Regions from separate parts of the Mesorhizobium sp. M1088 genome, predicted to be linked through region 2. Evidence: predicted binding sites of a transcription regulator. Region 2 holds the regulator's gene; each other region holds the start of a gene.
What was found. The regulator LexA, encoded in region 2, represses DNA repair genes until DNA is damaged. The targets are predictions, from matches to a motif close to TGTTCNNNNTGTGTTCNG.
Positions count from the first base shown of each region.

Region 1: NKH49_RS09410 (helicase-related protein) is a predicted target of LexA. The motif match lies at 3,232-3,249, and genes of this name have one in related genera.
Region 3: NKH49_RS01670 (PA0069 family radical SAM protein) is a predicted target of LexA. The motif match lies at 2,760-2,777, and genes of this name have one in related genera.
Region 4: parE (DNA topoisomerase IV subunit B) is a predicted target of LexA. The motif match lies at 970-987, and genes of this name have one in related genera.

Region 1 covers NZ_JAMYMO010000005.1:267,665-272,699, forward strand. The annotation lists gene NKH49_RS09410 (helicase-related protein) at 1-3,064, opposite strand, end outside; gene phbB (acetoacetyl-CoA reductase) at 3,795-4,520, opposite strand; gene NKH49_RS09420 (acetyl-CoA C-acetyltransferase) at 4,626-5,035, opposite strand, start outside.
Region 2 covers NZ_JAMYMO010000016.1:15,984-21,018, reverse strand. The annotation lists gene NKH49_RS19285 (molybdopterin molybdotransferase MoeA) at 1-506, shown strand, start outside; gene NKH49_RS19280 (hormone-sensitive lipase) at 514-1,344, opposite strand; gene kynU (kynureninase) at 1,440-2,687, opposite strand; gene lexA (transcriptional repressor LexA) at 3,135-3,869, shown strand; gene NKH49_RS19265 (ComEC/Rec2 family competence protein) at 3,863-5,035, opposite strand, start outside.
Region 3 covers NZ_JAMYMO010000001.1:320,208-325,242, forward strand. The annotation lists gene NKH49_RS01660 (F0F1 ATP synthase subunit B) at 1-412, shown strand, start outside; gene rnhB (ribonuclease HII) at 669-1,364, opposite strand; gene NKH49_RS01670 (PA0069 family radical SAM protein) at 1,531-2,685, opposite strand; gene NKH49_RS01675 (glycosyltransferase) at 2,837-3,340, shown strand; gene NKH49_RS01680 (phytanoyl-CoA dioxygenase family protein) at 3,529-4,503, shown strand; gene moaB (molybdenum cofactor biosynthesis protein B) at 4,537-5,035, opposite strand, start outside.
Region 4 covers NZ_JAMYMO010000003.1:171,991-177,025, forward strand. The annotation lists gene NKH49_RS05480 (GGDEF domain-containing protein) at 1-784, opposite strand, end outside; gene parE (DNA topoisomerase IV subunit B) at 1,058-3,109, shown strand; gene NKH49_RS05490 (FUSC family protein) at 3,152-5,035, shown strand, end outside.

The DNA of each region.
Region 1 (5,035 bases), on a different contig from region 2:
GCGCATCGCTGCGGCTGTCCGGCGCAGCTTGACCACTGCGCGCGCGATTGTCCCGATGATTGTCCCGGGGGCGGTTGTCATGCTGGCGATGACGCGGGCGCTGGTCGAAACGACCCTGCCGCCACAACAGGATGGGTTTTGGCTCCTCGGCTTCTGGAGCAGCTTCGCCGGCGATGGCTCCTGCCGTCGCTGCAGGTTCGGCCGGCGATGCTTCCGTAGTGTCGGAAACCGGCGGCTCTGCCGGTGCCGCAGCCTCAGTTTCCGCCCCAAGTTCCGCCCTTGGCTCGGCCGCTGGTTCCGCAGGCGCTTCAGCAGTCGCCTCCGCGGCGGGCCGGGTCTCTTGCGTGACTTCTGCCGCAGCTTCAGGGGCTGGAGCTTCCGCGACAGGCTCTGCCGTCGCTTCGGTCACAGCTTCGGCCGCCGCCTCCGCAACAGGAGCCGCATCCGACACAGGTTCCGAAGCCTCCGCCGGCGGCTCTGCCGCGGCAGATGCTTCCGCCATCCTCGCCTGCTCGACGCGCGCAGTCTCTTCCGCCGCCTGCTTTGCAGCGGCAGCTTCACGCGCGGCATTGTCCTGTGCTTCGAGCCGCGCCTTGACCTCGGCCGCCGGTTTGGCATCGGCGCGATAGCCGAGTCCCTTCAGGATTTCTTCCATGTCGTCGGCGGTGGCGCCGAGAATCGACATCATCGGCGGCGTCACCATGAAGGACTGGCCGTCATAGGCGCCGTCGGGGCGAGGGCCGAGGCCCGGCTTCCAGTTGGTCGCCGGCCGGATCAGGTCGGCCAGCCGTTCGAGAATATCGACGCGTACAGCACGCCGGCCAAGATTGCGGTAGCCGGCAAGCTTGTAGAAGGTCTTGTCGAAGGTCGGATCGATGACCACCGAGGTGCGGCCGGAGGCCAGTGCGTGAACGACATCGCCGAAGCCGGGCTTGTCCTTGCCGTCGTTTCTCAGCGCCCACAGCAGCGTTATCAGCCCGGCCGGCGCCGGTTTGATCAGCGCCGGCACGAAGACATGGTAGGCGCCGAAGCGCACGCCGAGACGGCGAAGCGCCGCGCGGCCTTCCTGGTCGAGCGACTTCATCTCGTCGGCGATGTCGCGACGGTTGATGAGGCCGAAATGCTCGACAAGCTGGAAAGCGATGCCGCGGCCGATGCCGGTGATCTGCTCGGCATTCTTGAGATCGACCAGCGGCTTCAGCAGGGATTCGATCTGGAAGTTTACGAAGCGCTCGGCGCGCGCCGCAACCTTGTCGCGTGCCGGGCCGGTGAGTTGCTCGTCGGCCAGCAGAACCAGACGCGGCTTCAAAGCGTCTTCGCCGGCGACCAGCGTGCCGATCGGCGCGCCGATCCAGCGCAGCGTGCCATCCGAACCCAGCGCGATGTCGCCATTGGCCGAGGCGCCGAAGCGCTCGGCCCGCGCCTCGAACTCGGCGGCAAGCGCCTTCTGCGCCGCCGCCCGCACCGCCTTGGCGTCTTCGCCGCCGGCGCTCTGGTCGGCGGTGAAGCGGAAACCTTGCAACTCGCCGACGTGATGGCCTTCGACGAGGACGGTTCCGGTTGGGCTGATTTCGGCTTCAGGCATCGTGTTTTCTCTAAGGCGCCGCATGAGGACGGAAGTCCTGCGGTCTACAAAACGTTTCGTCAACCGCTCATGCAGCGCATCCGACAATCTGTCTTCGATTTCGCGCGTCTTTTCCTGCCAGTGTGCCCGATCGGCCAGCCAGCCGGGCCGGTTGGAAACGAAGGTCCATGTGCGGATCTGGGCAATCCTGTGCGACAGCGTGTCGATGTCGCCTTCGGTTGTGTCGGCACGGCGCACTTGCTCGGCCATGTAGTTCTCGTCGACATGGCCATGCCTGGCAAGGTCCATGTAGATGGAGGCGATCAAGTCGGCGTGCTGGGCCGGCGCGATCTTCCTGTAGTCGGGCAGCGCGCAGGCTTCCCACAGCAGCGCCACGCGCCTGGCATCGGTGGTGAGTGCCCGGACGTCCTCGTCGCGCGACAGATGCTCGAGCGCCTGCGCGTCTACTGCCGGCAGCGCGCGCGTCAGGCCTTCGACCGGAGCGTTGGTCTCAATCGAGCGCTTCAGCGCATCAAGGTTGGCGAAATCGCAATGCGCGGTGCGCCACTGCAGTACTTTCACCGGGTCGAAATCATGCGCCTCGATTTTGTTGACCAGTTCATCATCCAGCGGATCGACCTGGCCGGTGACGCCGAAGGTGCCGTCGCGCAGATGCCGGCCGGCGCGGCCGGCAATCTGGCCGAGCTCGGCCGCCGTCAGGTTGCGGTACTGGTAGCCGTCGAATTTGCGGTTCTGGGCGAAGGCGACGTGGTCGAGGTCGAGGTTGAGGCCCATGCCGATGGCGTCGGTGGCGACGAGGTAGTCGACGTCGCCCGACTGGAACAGCGCCACCTGGGCGTTGCGGGTGCGCGGGCTGAGTGCGCCGAGCACGACGGCGGCACCGCCCTGCTGGCGGCGGATCAGCTCGGCGATGGCATAGACCTCGTCGGCCGAGAAGGCGACGATCGCCGTGCGCCGCGGCAGGCGGGTCAGCTTCTTCGAACCGACATAGGCAAGATGCGAGAGGCGTGGTCGCGTCACCACCGACACGCCCCGCAGCAGGCGCTGCAGAATGCCGTGCATGGTGGCCGCGCCCAGCAGCAGCGTCTCCTGGCGGCCGCGCAGATGCAGGATGCGATCGGTGAAGATGTGGCCGCGTTCGAGATCGCCGGCGAGCTGGACCTCGTCGATGGCAACGAAGGCGGCGTCGGTCTCGCGCGGCATCGCTTCCACGGTGCAGACCGAGTATTTCGCGCCCGCCGGCTGGATCTTTTCCTCGCCGGTGATGAGCGCCACCTTATGGGCGCCGACCTTCTCGCAGACGCGCGTATAGACCTCGCGGGCAAGCAGCCTGAGCGGCAGGCCGATGACGCCGCTTTCGTGCGCCACCATGCGTTCGATGGCGAGATGGGTCTTGCCGGTGTTGGTCGGGCCGAGCACGGCCGTCACGTCTCGACCCGACAGGATCAGCGGTTCAGTATGTTTCGGATGGATGTTCATCGGCCTGGAAATAAGGCTCTCTGCCTCGCATTGTCGGGAGCGCGCCCATATTGGCCGCGTATGACAGGCGACACATAGGGATTTCGGGCGCGAAGCGAAAGCGGAATATGCCGAGGGCAGGCCGATTGGTTGGTTCGAAGCCAGAAAATCTGTTCCCGATTAACAGTTGGAACGAGTCTGGAACGAATCAGCGACGAATCACTGACTCGCGCTGATTCAGGGTTTGTTCACGGCTACATCTGGGTTTTCTGTCGACATACCTCACCACATGCTGAATCACGGAAACTGGCCCGATTTATGCAAGCGGCATCCAAGCGAGCACTGCGGTTAACCTTTGCCGGTGAATGGTCGTGGCTGGCCACCTGCTTCGCACAACATTATGAAATTATTGATGTTTCCTAATGCGCTTTAATCATTTCGCGGGTGTTTTCAGCTCTCGCCGTTAACGCTCCGCTCAAAGCCGGAACGAATCGGCGACGAATCAGCGATAGCTGAAGTTTCTTGGTTTGTTCACCGCAACATGTTGTGTCGTGAACAGCTTTTCCACCGAGAATCCACAGGCTGCCGGGCGGCTTTTGCACAAGCTGCGAGTTTGCCGTTAACCTTTGCGTGCCGGATTGGGGCAGCGTGCTGCATCGAGATCTTGCAACGGGAAGACCGCTATAGAAACGGGCCGTTTTGCAGGCCCGTTCGTCCAAGCGAGGATCTGTCTCAACGTAAAGACAAACGATCAGGCGACGTACTGGCCGCCATTGGCTGATATGGTCGAGCCGGTGATGAAACCGGCATCGTCGGAAGCGAGGAAGACGACGCAGCGCGCGATCTCCTCCGGCTCGCCGAGACGGCCGACCGGGATGTGCGGGATGACGCGCTCGTTGAGGACCTTCTCGTCCATTGCCTTGACCATCTCGGTGGCGATGTAGCCGGGGCAAATGACGTTGACGGTGATGCCGGCGCGCGCGCCTTCCTGGGCCAGTGCCTTGGTGAAGCCGATATCGCCGGCCTTCGAGGCCGAATAATTGACCTGGCCGACCTGGCCTTTCTGGCCGTTGATCGAGGAGATGGTGATGATGCGACCGAACTTGCGGTCGCGCATGCCGCCCCACAATGGATGCGTCATGTTGAAGACGCCGGAAAGGTTGGTGTCGAGGACCTCTTTCCATTGCTCGCGCGTCATCTTGTGGAACATCGCGTCGCGAGTGATGCCGGCATTGTTGACCAGCACCGAGACGGGACCGAGATCGGCTTCGATCTGTTTGATGCCGGTGGCGCAGGCCTCGTAGTCGGCGACGGACCATTTATAGACCGGGATGCCGGTCGCGGCGTTGAACTTTGCCGCCGCTTCTTCATTGCCGGCGTAGTTTGCGGCGACCGAATAGCCGGCGCTTTTCAAGGCGACCGATATCGCCGCGCCGATGCCGCGCGACCCGCCTGTGACGATTGCAACCTTTGTCATATGTCCTCCCGGGAAATGCAGATGACTGAGCGTTGAAGCGGTGGGGGTTTGCCCTCTATTCCCTACTCGCTTTGCGCCAGCATCCTATTCGTATCGCTTATCTCATCACAATGCTTCCACGCACATGGCAACACCCATGCCGCCGCCGATGCACAGCGTGGCAAGGCCTTTCTTGGCACTTCTGCGGCGCATCTCGTAGACCAGCGTGTTGAAGATGCGGGCGCCCGAGGCGCCGACCGGATGGCCGATGGCGATGGCGCCGCCATTGACGTTGACGATGGCCGGATTCCAGCCCATGTCCTTGTTGACGGCGCAGGCCTGCGCGGCAAAGGCCTCGTTGGCTTCGACCAGATCGAGGTCGCCAACCGACCAGCCGGCCTTGGCCAGCGCCTTGCGCGAGGAGGGGATCGGTCCCGTCCCCATGATCTGCGGGTCGACACCGGCGGTCGCCCAGGAAACGATGCGCACCAGCGGTGTGATGCCGCGCCTTGCGGCTTCCGCTTCGGTCATCAGCA
Region 2 (5,035 bases):
TTGAAAAGGCCGTGAAGGCTGGCGCGAACGTCATCGTCACGCTGGGCGGTGCCTCGGTCGGTGACCACGACTTCGTCCATGAGGTGCTGACCGGGCAAGGCATGACGCTCGATTTCTGGAAGATCGCCATGCGGCCGGGCAAGCCACTGATGTTCGGGCGGCTGGGAGACATTCGCTGCATCGGCCTGCCCGGCAATCCGGTGGCAAGCCTGGTCTGCACTCAGCTCTTCCTGAAGCCGCTGCTGGCGCGGCTCGGCGGCCGCGCCTTTCAGCAGGATATACGTCGGGCACGGCTCGGTGCCGCCATGCCGGCCAACGATCTCAGGCAAGATTATGTGCGGGCTGTTGTCATTGATGACGCCGGTACGCTCGTGGCGACGCCGTTCGGCATCCAGGACTCCTCGATGCTGAAAATGCTGGCCGATGCCGACGGGCTGATCGTTCGCGCGCCGTTCGCGCCTGCCGCGGCGGCGGGCTCCCCCTGCGACGTACTGATGCTACGCTGAACCTGCCTCACTCCGAAATCAAGGTCCGGGTCAGCGGATGGTCTGGATCGGCCAAACCGTCGATGATGTTGAAATGATGCCGGTCAGGCTCGACCACCGAGCTGGTCGCGGTACCCAGGCCGATCCAGATGTTGGCCAGCAACGCGCTCTGACGCAGGAATTCAGCGCGCTCGCCGCCGCCGGCCCAGCAGGTCAGGCGGGCCTTGTCCATCGGGCGCAGCAGCACCGGGCTTTCGGCCTGCGCCTCGGCCTCATCGATCGCCAGCGTCTCGTTCATGCCGGTGCGCATGATCGGGCGCAAATCGTGCACCCCCGAGATCGACACTACATGACGAACGCGCCGGACGACTTCGGGCGCCAGCGGCGTCGTCGCCGTAACCATCCGGCTAACAAGATGGCCGCCGGCCGAGTGCCCGGTCAGCATCAGCGGCCCTGCAACGATCGCCGCCGCCTTGCCGATCGCCGCGCCGACTTCCTTGACGATGCCGCCAATGCGTATCTGCGGACAGAGCGTGTAGGACGGCATCGCCACCGCATAGCCGCGATCAACAGGGCCAGCGGCAAGATGCGACCAGAAATTCTTGTCGAATTCCATCCAGTAGCCGCCATGAACGAACACCACGAGTCCCTTGGGCTTGATGGCCGGCAGGAAAAGATCGAGCCGGTTGCGTGGATTGTCGCCATAGGCCATGTCGAGCCGCGCCCTGCCCTCGGTCGAAAGCACGTCGCGGAAAACCCGCGCGGGCTCGATCCAGGCCGCCGGCCAGCGATCGCTGCCGGCTATGTTGGCGCTGTTGGCATAGGCGTTGTCCCAATCGGCAATGTGACGTTCGAACACCCTGCGCCCTCCCTGGCATATGGCCCTGCAGCGTAGCCGTAAGCATCGCGCGGCGCGTCGTCGCCAGCCTCACGATTCCAGCTCTCGCATCAATCTCAAGTGACAGCTGCTTTGATGGCGAAGCGCGCATCCTTCCACGCACCGGTGTGCAGGATGTCCTCAAGCACTTTGGCGGCCTGCCAGACATCGGCATAGCCGACATAGAGCGGGGTGAAGCCGAAGCGCATGGTCGATGGCGCGCGAAAATCGCCGATCACGCCACGTTCGATCAGCGCGCGCATGACCTGGTAGCCATGCTCATGCATGAATGAAATCTGGCTGCCGCGTTTTTCCCCATCGCGCGTGCTTTCGAGCGTGAGCCCGTAAGTGCCGCACTTTGCCTCGACAAGCTCGATGAACAGATCCGCCAGCGCGATGCTCTTCTTGCGCACCGCCGTCATGTCGACATCGTTCCAGATGTCGAGCGCGCCCTTCAGCGTGCGCATCGACAAGACCGGCTGCGTGCCGCACAGAAACCGGCGGATGCCGGTGCCGGCCGCATAGCCTGGCTCGAAGGCGAAGGGCCGTGCATGGCCCCACCAGCCGGTGAGCGGCTGCTGGATGTCGGAAAGATGCCGCTCAGCCGCATAGATGAAGGCAGGCGCGCCCGGGCCGCCATTCAGATATTTGTAGGTGCAGCCAACGGCAAAATCGGCGTTTGCCTTGTCGAGTTCGACTGGCATCGCGCCGGCGGTGTGGCAGAGATCCCAGACGATCATCGCCCCGGCTTCCTGAGCCCTGCGCGTCAGCGCCGGCATGTCGCGCAGTTCGCCCGACTTATAGTTGACGTGGTTGACCAGCACCACAGCGGTGCGTTCGTCGATCAGCTCTTCGATGGTCGGCGCGTCGACTCCCGAGAGGCGCAGCAGCGTATCTTTTCGCGTCGAAACCACACCCTCGGCCATGTAGAGGTCCGTCGGAAAACTATCGCCCTCGGCGACGATGACCTGCCGCTCCGGTCGCATGGCCATGGCGGCGTGCAGCAGCTTGTAGATATTGACCGATGTCGTGTCGCAGACCACTGTCTGGCCGGCCGCGGCCCCGATCAGGCGCCCGAGCTGGTCGCCAAGTTCAAGCGGCATGTTGAACCAGCCGGCCGTGTTCCATGCGCGGATGAGATCATGCGACCATTCTTCGGTCGCGGCCTTGTGCAGTTCATCGAAAGCGGCACGTGAAGCAGCTCCTAGCGAATTGCCGTCGAGATAGATCACTCCTTGCGGCAACACAAAGCGGTCGCGCATCGCGCGCAGCGGATCCGCGGCATCCATCGCCTTTATGGCCACGAGATCGGGAATTCCTGTCATGATTTGTCTGCTCCCCCAAGATCCAACGCAACGCCGGACACGCATCGACTGTTCTTCCATTACTTGGTTGCGCGCAGCAAGGCTCCACCGGCGAGAAGCAGCCTGACCAGGCGGTGGAAACCGGGACTTAACCCGAGGTTGGCGTTTTGAGTTCGTTTCGTTCACGGTGCATTGACCAAACCGCACAGTCGATACGGGTTCAATTCCGTGCCTTTTGCCGACCGACGGCCGATGCCAGTGCCGCCTTCTAGGAGGCCAGAAGGGCGCAAACGAAAGCAGAATCAAGGCGATGAGGCTCGCGGCGGTGAAAATGCGGTACGCCGGTAGGGGACGTCGTTTGTTTCCCGAGCCTTAACGCATTCATTAAACTTTAAACAGTTGCGGAACACAACTGGAACAGATAGTGTTTGTTCTGGGTTTGTTTTTCTGATTCTGTTGGGGGTCGCTATGCTGACACGCAAACAACACGAACTGCTTATGTTCATCCACGAAAGGTTGAAGGAAAGCGGTATCCCGCCTTCATTCGACGAGATGAAGGAAGCGCTCGACCTGGCTTCCAAATCCGGAATCCACCGGCTGATTACGGCGCTGGAGGAGCGCGGCTTCATTCGCCGTTTGCCCAACCGGGCCCGTGCGCTGGAGGTGCTACGCCTGCCTGACTCGATCGCCCCCGGCCTCAATGCGGCACGCAAGTTCTCGCCGAGTGTCATCCAGGGTAGTCTTGGGCAAGGCGCCCCTCGGCAAGGCAAGCCGACATCGTCGCGCGTGCCCGCAGCCGGAAATGACGACGATGTCGTCGCCGCCGTTTCGATCCCGGTGATGGGCCGCATCGCTGCCGGTGTGCCGATCGACGCCATCCAGCACCAGACGCATTCGATTTCGGTGCCGCCGGATATGATCATGGGCGGCGAGCATTATGCGCTCGAGGTCAAAGGCGATTCGATGATCGAGGCCGGCATTTTCGACGGCGACACGGTGATCATCCGCAATGCCGATACGGCGAGCCCCGGTGAGATCGTGGTGGCACTGGTCGACGAGGAGGAAGCGACGCTGAAGCGGTTCCGCCGCAAGGGCGCCTCGATCGCCCTGGAAGCCGCCAATCCGGCCTACGAGACGCGCATCTTCGGACCAGACAGGGTCAAGGTGCAGGGCAAGCTCGTCGGACTGATCCGCCGCTACTGAGCTCCGCCCTTGGCGCCGGCTTTGGGGTTGTCGGCCCGGCGGTATGGCGGCAGGCCCCGTGCCGCGCGTGAAAATTTCCGCTGCACGTGCCAGGGCCGGTATGATTTTTCGACGGCGAAGCGGATCTCGGCGCGTGTTGCCGCTTGTGGATCGAAATAGACGGCGGCACTTCCCGCGCGCGCCAGTTGCCGTTTGGTGACGACGAGGACCAGCCGGTCGTAGTAGCAGGGGTTATGGGCGGTGGCGTCGTCGATGACGATCAAGCTGGCAAAGGCGCAGGCTGGCCGCGCAGTATCGCGGTCCTTGGCTTGCGCGATGATCGCGCCGGATGGATGCCTGGCAAGGCAGAGGCCGTCCGTGCAAATGAACGGCATGCCCGGCGGTAGGTCGGCCGGATCGGCAATGTCGAATTGCGGGTCGTTCTTTCCAGGTGTTTCCGGCGTGACGATAGCCTCTGATGTGAGCGCGCGTTTCCAGTTGTCGATGGTGAACTCATTCGGGCGTGCCCGGTTGACCGCGAGTTCACCGCTGCCGATCGGCAGCGCGACCAGCCGTGCGTCCTCCGAGACCAATACGTCGGGTATGCGTGTCTGCGTTGTCGTCAGCAAGCCGGCGAGCGCAAAAGGAAGTGCCGCCAGCCGCAACCACGTCGTCGCCATGCTGGCAATGACGAGGGCGATCGTCACCAGAAGGACGGATCTCAGCGAAATCAGCCCGACCGCATCGATCGGCGAGCGCTCCGAGATCCACCCGGACAGGGCGATCATCGCCGTCAGCCCCTTGCCCATGACATAGAGAAAAGGGCCATCCGCACCGAACGGCATCGCCAGCGCGCTGAGAACGGCGAAGGGCATGACGACCAGTGAGACGATGGGCATGATGGCCAGATTGGCGAACAGGCTGAGCGGCGCCACGCGCTGGAAATGCCATATGGCGAAAAGCGCCGTGGCGCTCCCTGCAATGATCGAGGTCATCGCCAGACCGCACATGCCCAGCAGGACCTTTCGAGTGGCAAAGCGTAGCGGCGACTGCCGCGGCGGCGGCGTGGTGGCCCTGCCGGCGCGGTAATCGGACCAGCCTGCATAGGCGCCGACAAGGGCCGCCGTCGCGGCGAAGGACATCTGGAAACTCGGACCGACCACCTCGTGCGGCGACACCAGGATGAC
Region 3 (5,035 bases), on a different contig from region 2:
GCCGGGCATGATCGCCAAGGCGCTCGATGCGCGTGCCGACAAGATCAGCTCCGAGCTCGAGGAAGCGCGCCGGTTGCGCGAAGAAGCCCAGCAGCTGCTTGGCCAATACCAGCGCAAGCGCAAGGAAGCCGAGCAGGAGGCCGCGGCCATCGTCGCCGCCGCCAAGCGCGAAGCCGACATGCTTGCCGCCGAGGCGCACAAGAAAACCGAGGACTATGTCGCTCGGCGCACCGCCTTGGCCGAGCAGAAGATCGGCCAGGCCGAGCGCGAAGCGATCGGCGAAGTGCGTGCCAGCGCTGTCGACATCGCGGTCGAAGCCGCGCGGGCGCTGCTGGCCGGCAAGATCGACGCCAAGGCCGGCGCCGACCTGTTCAACGCCTCGCTGCAGGATTTGAAGTCGAAGCTGAACTGAACGGCTGCATGAACAAGTCATCGAAGCCGCCCGGGAAACTTGGCGGCTTTTTTGTTGGCGAAAGCGACTGAGCGCGTAATCTCCCCCCTCGAGGGGGAGATGTCGCCAAAGGCGACAGAGGGGGTCGGTACGTCCTGGCGCGACGCCCTATGGAACGAAAGAGAACGTTGGCGCTTCACGCGAGGCGACCCCCTCTGGCCTGCCGGCCATCTCCCCCTCGAGGGGGGAGATCCGCGCCTAGCCGCCTTCGCAAATGTCAATCCAAACCCGAAAAACCCTCTTCCTCCAGCACCTCGGTGCCGCCGAACCGGAACGGTGCGAAGGAGGCGCGGTGCAGCCGTGCCACTGGCCCGTGCAGATCGATCGCCGTGCGATGGCGCACAGTGGCGTAGCCCATATGCAGTTCGAAGCCGTAACGCGCATGATGGCTGCCGCAGCCGCACATCATGCGGTCGCGCATCACCTTGGCGACGATCGAGGCTGCGGCGATCGATTGCGAGCGCTGGTCGCCCTTGATCAGTGCTTTGCCCTCGCAGGGCAGGCCGGGCGGCACGTCGCGGCCGTCGGCCAGTGCCAGCTTCGGCCGGATTGACAGGCCGGCCACGGCACGGCGCATCGCCTCCAGGCTGGCCTTGAGGATGTTGGAGGCATCGATGCCTTCGGCGCTGACCGAGGCCATCGATACGGCGAGTGCGGAGCCGAGGATTTTCAGGAACAGCGCCTCACGCTGCAAATGCGTCAGCCGCTTGGAATCGTCGAGGCCGTCGGGGATGTTGGCGGGATCGAGCACCACCGCTGCCGCCACCACCGGCCCGGCGAGCGGGCCGCGGCCGGCCTCGTCCATCCCCGCCACCGGCCAAAGGCCTTCGGCCATCGCCCTCGTCTCGAACGAGAAGTCGGGTTTCTCGACGATTTCGAAGAGAAGCGGAGAATCGGAACGTGGGCGAGCCATGGTGCGGCGAGGTTCGCATCGGCTCCGATTCTCCGCAAGTCCCTCCGGGTCGGGCGGGGCACCGGACCAGGAGGGGCTACCGTCTGCAAGCCCGGGGACAGGACAGGCCGGACGGGATTTTTTGCCCGTTGCCGGCCGTTTCAACCGGCTGGCGCGAGACGCTTTGTCACAGCAGCATCAGCTGCTCCGTAGCCTTGGCGGCGGGGACGAACTGGTCGGTCCTGAGCGAGCGCCGCTCGGCGTTGAGGCCGAGCCGTTTGGCAGCTATCTCGAAACGCCGGCCGATCTGCCAGGCATAGGGACCGGAGCCTTTCATGCGCTTGCCCCATTCCGAATCGTAGTCCTTGCCGTCGCGCATCGAACGGATCAGCGACATGACGTGGCGATAGCGGTCGGGATAGTGGCGCAGCAGCCAGTCCTTGAAGATCGGCGCGACCTCCAGCGGCAGGCGCAGCAGCACATAGCCGGCCTCGCGCGCGCCCGCTGCCTGCGCCGAATCGAGGATGCGCTCCATCTCCGGGTCGGTCAGTCCGGGGATGATCGGCGCGACCATCACCGAGGCCGGAATGCCGGCGTCCGAAAGCTGCCTGATCGCCTCCAGCCGCTTGGTCGGCGTCGACGCTCGCGGCTCCATCGTTCTGGCCAGCATCCTGTCCAATGTCGTCACCGACAATGCCACCTTGGCCAGCCCGCGTTCGGCCATGCGTGACAGAATGTCGATATCGCGTGTCACCAGCGCCGATTTGGTGACGATGCCGACCGGATGCCCGCGCGCCTCCAGCACTTCGAGGATCTCGCGCATGATCCGGTATTGCTTCTCGATCGGCTGATAAGGATCGGTATTGGTGCCGATGGCGATGGTGCGCGGCTGGTAATTATCCCTGGACAATTCCTTGTCGAGCAGCCGCGCCGCATCCGGCTTGGCAAACAGCTTCGATTCGAAATCCAGCCCCGGCGACAGGCCCATGAAGCTGTGCGTCGGCCGCGCGAAACAATAGACGCAGCCATGTTCGCAGCCGCGATAGGGATTGATCGAGCGGTCGAAGGAGATGTCGGGCGATTCGTTGCGCGTGATGATGGTGCGCGGCTTCTCGACCTGTACCTCGGTCCTGAACGGCGGCAGCTCCTCCAGCGAATTCCAGCCATCGTCGAACACATGCCTGCTGACCGGCTCGAAACGGCCGGACGGATTGATGCCCGCCGACCTGCCGCGATTGCGGTCGGGACGGACGCGCATGCCGCTCTGCTCGATCATCGCATTCGCCATCTCGGCCCTGCCAGCGCCGAAGGCTGCAATATCGGCACGCACGATCTGTTCCATCTTGGCCCTTTCCCAGGGACTGTCCGCCCGCTGTCGAATCGCTCTGCTCATGAATGTATTCCTATCGCATCGATGAGAACAAAGCAAGAACTTTCTCGCGGTGCGCCGCAAAAACTGGCGCTGCCCACCGCTTTCCGCTATTCGGCTAAACATGCTCAGCGTCCTGATCGAAACCCTGAATGACGAGGAGGGCCTTGCCCGCACGCTCGCCTCGCTGATCGGCGGCGCGGTCGAAGGCGTGGTGCGCGACGTTCTCGTCTGCGACACCGGCTCGACCGATCAGACGCACCGCGTCGCCGAACATGCCGGCTGCCACTATGTCAGCGGCGGCATCGCCGCCGGCATCAGGCAGGCCAAGGGCGACTGGCTGCTCTTGCTGGAACCGGGCGCGCGGCTGGGAGAGGGCTGGATCGACGAGGTCGTCGCCCATACCGCCAGGCAAACCATGGCGGCGCGGTTCTCGCGGGCACGCGGCAGCCGCACGCCATTCCTGTCGCGCGTCTTTGCCGGAAATCGCGCTCTCGCCGAAGGCTTGGTGATCAGCAAGCGTCAGGCCGCGGCGCTGTCGAAGAACGCCCGCAGCGCCGAAGCGATCGCCCGCGGCCTGGCGACCAGGAGGCTCCACGCCGAGATCTGGGTCGCGCCGCGGAAGTGACGGCTTACCGTCCCGGTTATGGGAACTCCGCCCAAGCACATTTTCTGGCGGGTCGTCGTTTATTGTGCATTGCACAAAATCTGGCCGGGGGTTACCATTCCCGGCGATATGGGCGAATAGGGTTTGGGGTGTGCCGGAGCGGCGACGACTAACGTCGATGCTGTTCCCTCGACATTTTGAGGACCCCGATGACCCTTTCAAGCCCTGACAAGTCCGGCGCTGCAAGCCTCGAGGCGATCGCACGAAACGGCGGCACGCTGCGCCGCATCGCCGCCCGCATCCCGACCTATCTTTCCGACCTTCGCGAGAATCCGGCATGGCTGCCGATGTTCATGCTGGCCCGCACCATGCCGGCGCGGCGCCTGCACTGGCGCGGTGCAAAGCCCGTTCCGCCGGCGCGCAATGTCGGTGAAACGATGTTCGCCGGCGTCGATCGCGATGCCGTCGTCGGCGCGCTGCGGACGGAGGGGCTCTATTCGGGCCTGATGCTGCCGGCCGCCATCCATGAGGAGATTGTCCGCTTCGCCGAGCGCACGCCATGCTTCGGCAATTTCGACCGTCGGCTGGAATTCCTGCCCGAAAAACACGCCGATGCCGAAAAGCATTTCGGCCGCCCGCTGCTCAGCGGTCACTATTTCGAACGGGTCCTCGACTGCAACGCTGCGGTCGCCGTGCAGCGCGATCCGCTGCTTCTCGATATCGCAGCGCACTATCTCGGCAGCCAGGCCAAGCTGATCACCACCCGCGTCTGGTGGAGCTTTCCGACCGGTGGCGTCTCGGACGCCGACAAGAACATGGCCTCGCTCGGCAAATACCATTTCGACCTCGACGACTGGCGCATGCTGAAGTTCTTTTTCTACCTGGTGCCGGTCGACGCCGACACTGGGCCGCATGTCTATGTCCGCGGCTCCCACAACCGCCGCATCCTGAAGCATCAGCTGACGCTGCTGGTAGGCCATTCGGCGGAAGAGGTGCTGGGCGTCTACGGCGAGCAGAGCCCGGTCACGCTGACCGGGCCGGCCGGCCTCGGCTTTGTCGAGGATCCGTTCGGCTTCCATATGGGCACCGTGCCGACGCGCACGCCGCGGCTGATGATGGAAGTCGGCTTCGGCGTCTCGCCGCCGTCGCGCCGGCGTTTTCACGGCGAGCCGGTCATTCGCTAAACCAAGGTCGCTTGGCTGATACCCCGGTTCGTCTCAGCCGCGCCGCAAATGCTCGTCCAGCCGCGGCATGATCTCGACGAAGTTGCAGGGCATGTGCCGGTAGTCGAGCTGCGGCTTCAAGATGCCGTCCCAGGCGTCCTTGCAGGCGCCGGGCGAGCCCGGCAGCACGAAGACGAAGGTGGCATTGACGACGCCGCCGGTTGCCCGGCTCTGGATCGTCGAAGTGCCGATCTTGTCGTAGGAGATGCGGTGGAACACTTCGGAAAAGCCGTTCATGCGCTTTTCGAAGATCGGCTCCAGCGCTTCCGGCGTCACGTCGCGGCCGGTGAAGCCGGTGCCGCCGGTGGTGATGACGACATCGATCGCATCGTCCTTCGACCAGCCCAGGACCTTGTCGCGGATCTTGTCGCGGTCGTCGGTAACGATGTCGCGGGCGGCCAGGACATGGCCGGCCTCGGCAATGCGGTCGGCCAGCGTCTGCCCGGATTTGTCGTCGGCGAGGCTGCGCGTATCGGAAACGGTCAGTACCGCG
Region 4 (5,035 bases), on a different contig from region 2:
CGTCGTTCGTCCTCTTGAAATGGTCAAGGTCGAACATGGCAACGGACATGAACGGACCGAAGACCCGCTCGCCGTAGAGTGCCGTCAACGCCCGCCGATTCATCAGCCCGGTCAATGGATCGGTCATCGTCTCGGCCTTCAGTTCGATCTGCGCCTGCAAATGGTGCAGGGAGAGCGTCAATGCGCCGAGCCCGGTCATGCAGGCGACGGCCACGACGGAATTCACCCGCTCGGCCCAATTGTCCGGTGCTACACCGAGCACCCATTGGCCCGTGACCAGCAGGACCGCGCCGCAAAGTCCGAACGACAGGGCACAGACGCCGCTCAGGAACGAGACGACCAGCAATATCCGGCGATCGTGACCACCCTCAATCCAGAACATCGCCCCGATGAGCGAGAGCAGCGCCGTTACCGTCGCGTAGGTGACAATAAAGCCGACACCATCAAACCCGAGATACGTCGCGCCCGCGCAAACGGCCATCGCAACCAAGGTCGGCAAGATGGCTCGCCTGTAGTCGCCTATGCCGAGGTATTGCATGGCCGACAGGCAGATGATCAGGAAGCCGAGGCTGAGAAGCACAAGCACGATCTGGCAAAGCCAGGCGCTTGGATCCCTGGTGTAATGCCAGAACAACACGACATGTGCGACCAGCACGAGAATGCCGCAGGCCACCGTCAGCACAAAGCGTGCCTTTGGCGCGCTGAACCAGATCGCAAACATGGTGATGCTAAGGCACGTGCCCGACAGCGCCGCCGCGAGCAGGAGCGAACTGTAATCCAACATGCTTAAGCGACAGCCTCTTGAGGGTTTCGCTGCATTATAGGTCAGCGACAGTCCGCAAATACCGTTTTTTCAGCCAATCTTGCGGCGTAACCTTCGGACAGGGTTTACAAAGCGTCGATGCTCCACCCTCGACCCCATTTCCGCCGCTTGGTTGTCGAATGGTTTTGCAGTAAGAAGCCCTATCCTCGAACGTAACAGGAACCTCCGTCGCCTGCCCGCCAAAAGCGTGGCAGTATCGGGTGGTGATTCGCAGCATCGGAATCCAGGACCGGCATGGACGACAATAACGATCTTTTCGCCAAATTCGACAAGCAGCCGCAACCGGCTCGCGCCGCCGCGCGCCCGGCCGACCCGCTCGTGCAGGCGGCGAAGCGGCCGGCGGCCCGCGACGCCAGCGAGAGCTATAGTGCCGCCGACATCGAAGTGCTGGAGGGCCTGGAGCCGGTGCGCCGCCGCCCGGGCATGTACATTGGCGGCACCGACGACAAGGCGATGCACCATCTGTTCGCCGAGGTCATCGACAATTCGATGGACGAGGCGGTCGCCGGCCATGCGACCTTCATCGATGTCGAGCTTTCCGCCGACGGATACCTGTCCGTCACCGACAACGGCCGCGGCATTCCGGTCGATCCGCACCCGAAATTCAAGAAGCCGGCGCTCGAACTCATCATGACGACGCTACATTCAGGCGGCAAGTTCGACAGCAAGGTTTACGAGACGTCCGGCGGCCTGCACGGTGTCGGCGTTTCCGTGGTCAACGCGCTGTCCGACCATCTCGAGGTCGAGGTGGCGCTGGGAAGGAAACTTTATCGGCAAAAGTTCTCGCGCGGCATTCCTGTGACCGGCCTGGAGCAGCTCGGCGAGGTGCACAACCGCCGCGGCACGAAGATCCGCTTCCATCCAGACGAGCAGATTTTCGGCAAGGGCGCTGCTTTCGAGCCGACGCGGCTCTACCGCATGGCGCGGTCAAAGGCTTATCTGTTCGGCGGTGTCGAAATCCGCTGGACCTGCGACCCGTCGCTGATCAGGGAAAAGGATACGACGCCGGCCAAGGCAGAATTCCATTTTCCGGGCGGCCTCAAGGATTATCTGAAAGCCTCGCTCGGCGATGAATTCCAGGTGACCCGTGAAATGTTTGCCGGTAAGAGCGAGAAGCAGGGTGGCCACGGTTCGCTCGAATGGGCGGTAACCTGGTTCGGCGGCGACGGTTTTATCAATTCCTATTGCAACACCATTCCGACCGCCGAAGGCGGCACGCATGAGGCCGGCTTCCGCAACGTCCTGACGCGCGGCTTGCGCGCTTATGCCGACCTGGTCGGCAACAAGCGCGCCTCGATCGTCACTTCCGAGGATGTGATGATCTCGGCGGCGGGCATGCTGTCGGTGTTCATCCGCGAACCGGAATTCGTCGGCCAGACCAAGGACAGGCTGGCGACGATCGAGGCGATCCGCATCGTCGAAAGCGCCATCCGCGACCCGTTCGACCACTGGCTGGCCGACAATCCGCAGGAGGCTTCGAAACTGCTCGAATGGGTGATCGCGCGCGCCGACGAGCGGGTGCGCCGCCGCCAGGAAAAGGAAGTGTCGCGCAAGAGTGCGGTGCGCAAGCTGCGCCTGCCCGGCAAGCTCGCCGACTGCACGCAGAATGCCGCCGCCGGTGCCGAGTTGTTCATCGTCGAGGGCGATTCGGCCGGCGGTTCGGCAAAGCAGGCGCGCGACCGCGCCAGCCAGGCGGTGCTGCCCCTGCGCGGCAAGATCCTCAACGTCGCCAGCGCCGGCAACGACAAGCTTGCCGCCAACCAGCAGATATCCGACCTCATCCAGGCGCTTGGTTGCGGCACGCGCTCGAGATATCGCGACGAGGACCTGCGTTACGACCGGGTCATCATCATGACCGATGCCGACGTCGACGGCGCCCATATCGCCTCGTTGCTGATCACCTTTTTCTACCAGGAGATGCCGAGCCTGGTCCGCGGCGGCCATCTCTATCTGGCGGTGCCGCCGCTTTATTCGATCCGGCAAGGCGGCAAGGTCGCCTATGCCCGCAACGATGCGCACAAGGACGAACTCCTGCGCACCGAATTCACCGGGCGCGGCAAGGTCGAAATCGGCCGCTTCAAGGGGCTGGGCGAAATGATGGCTGCCCAGCTCAAGGAAACCACCATGGACCCGAAAAAGCGCACGCTGCTCAGGGTCGACGTTATCGATGCCGAGGCGGCGACCAAGGATGCGGTCGACGCATTGATGGGGACCAAGCCCGAGGCCCGTTTCCGCTTCATCCAGGAACGCGCGGAATTCGCCGAGACGGAAGTGCTGGATATCTGAGCTCCCGCCGCTAGCTTGGCCTTCTGAGCTGGAGACGAGCACTTGACCTGGGCGCGGCTGAAGGACGATATCGGCACGCGGATCGCTGGCCTGACGCGGCCGACGCGTTCGGACTGGATCTTTGCCCTGCGCACCGTTTCGGCCGGCCTCATCGCGATATTGGCCGCCTATGCGCTGAAGCTCGACCACCCGCAATGGGCGATGATGACGGTGTTCATCGTCGCACAGCCGGTCGCCGGCATGGTGCTGGCGAAGGGGTTTTATCGTCTCCTCGGCACGTTTGCCGGCGCGCTGGCGGCGATCGGCATTACCACTGTTTTCGATGCTAACCCCTGGTTGCTGGTTGCAGTTCTTGCCGTCTGGATCGGCATCTGCTCGCTGGTCTCGTCGCTGCTACGCAATCCGGAAGCCTATGGCGCGGCGCTTGCCGGCTACACCGCGATGATCATCGGCCTGCCGGCTTTCGGCCAGCCGCACCTCGTCATCGATCTCGCCGTGGCGCGCTGCGCGGAAATCGTGCTTGGTATCGTCTGCGCTGCGCTGACCAGCCGGCTGATCCTGCCGAAACTGGCCGCCGACGCCATCATCTCAAGACTGAAACGCAGCATTCTCGACCTGGCGGCCTATGCGGACGGCGCTTTTTCCGGCGGCGATGCGGAAAAGCTTGCCGGGCTGCACCGCAAGCTGATCGGCGACGTCCAGACGCTCGGCGAGATGCGCACCTACGCAAGGCTGGAGGGGCCGAGCCTCGCCACCCGCGCCTATCCGGTCCGGCGTACCATCGGCCAGCTTCTGTCGGCCCTGTCGGCGGCGCGTGCGCTGCATGCCCATGCCGCTCCGAAGAATGCAGCCCTCATCCCCGTTCGCGCCGAGTTGCAGGCCGTTGTCGGCGAACTGGTAGCCAAGCCGGGCGCGCTGGACGATACGGCGCCCTGGGTGGCGCGGCTCGACGCAATCGCCGGCAAGGCACGGCAGATGCCTGGCATCGCGGCCGGGCAAGACATTGACTGGGCTGGCACTGTCACCCGCCTAACTATTGCCGCCGACTTCGCCGAGGCCATGCAGCAAGTGCTGCGCGGCCTGGATGCACTCCGCTCTCCCTCGTCTCGTGCCAGTCGCGAACGGCGGCAGCCAGCGCTGGTGGTGCACCGCGATTATCGTGCGGCATCGCGCAATGCCGTGCGCGCAGCAATCGCCACGCTTCTGGTCGCCGGCTTCTGGCTGGCGACGAAATGGTCGGACGCGACGGGCACGGTCATTCTGGTCGCCGTCGTCTCCAGCCTGTTCGCGGCTCGCCCCGATCCGATCCGGTCGGCATGGAACTTCTTCGAGGGCACGTTGCTCGCCCTGCCGTTCGCGTTTGTGGTCGGGCAGATAGCACTTCCAGCGCTGCCGGGCTTTGGCTGGTTCGCGGTTTTCGTCGTCCCGATCCTGATGCCAGCGGCACTGGGCATGGCCAATCCGCGTTACGTCGGCGTGGCAACGGCCTTTGCGATCAATTTCCTCGCCTTCCTCAGCCCACATCAGGTCATGACCTACGATCCGGAGCCGTTCCTCGCCAATTCGGCAGCGGTCCTTGTCGGCATTCTTCTGGCGATCGGCGTCTTCGCCGTCGTGCTGCCCGCCGACCCTTGGGTTACAGTCAACCGCATCCTGCAAACCATGCGCGAAGATCTTGCCCGCCTTTGCCTGCACGACCGCCTGCCGCGGCGATCGGCCTTCGAAAGCCTTGCCTACGACCGGATCAACCAGTTGATGCCACTGCTGCAGAACGCCGGCAAGAAAGGCGACGCGGTTCTCGGCGGCGGCATAGCTGCGGTTACCGTCGGCCTCGAAATCCTACGGCTGCGCAACGCGCAACAGAGTTCCGCGATCCCACCTGAAACAGCACTTTCCATCGCCAATTTCCTGCGCGGTCTGGCACGC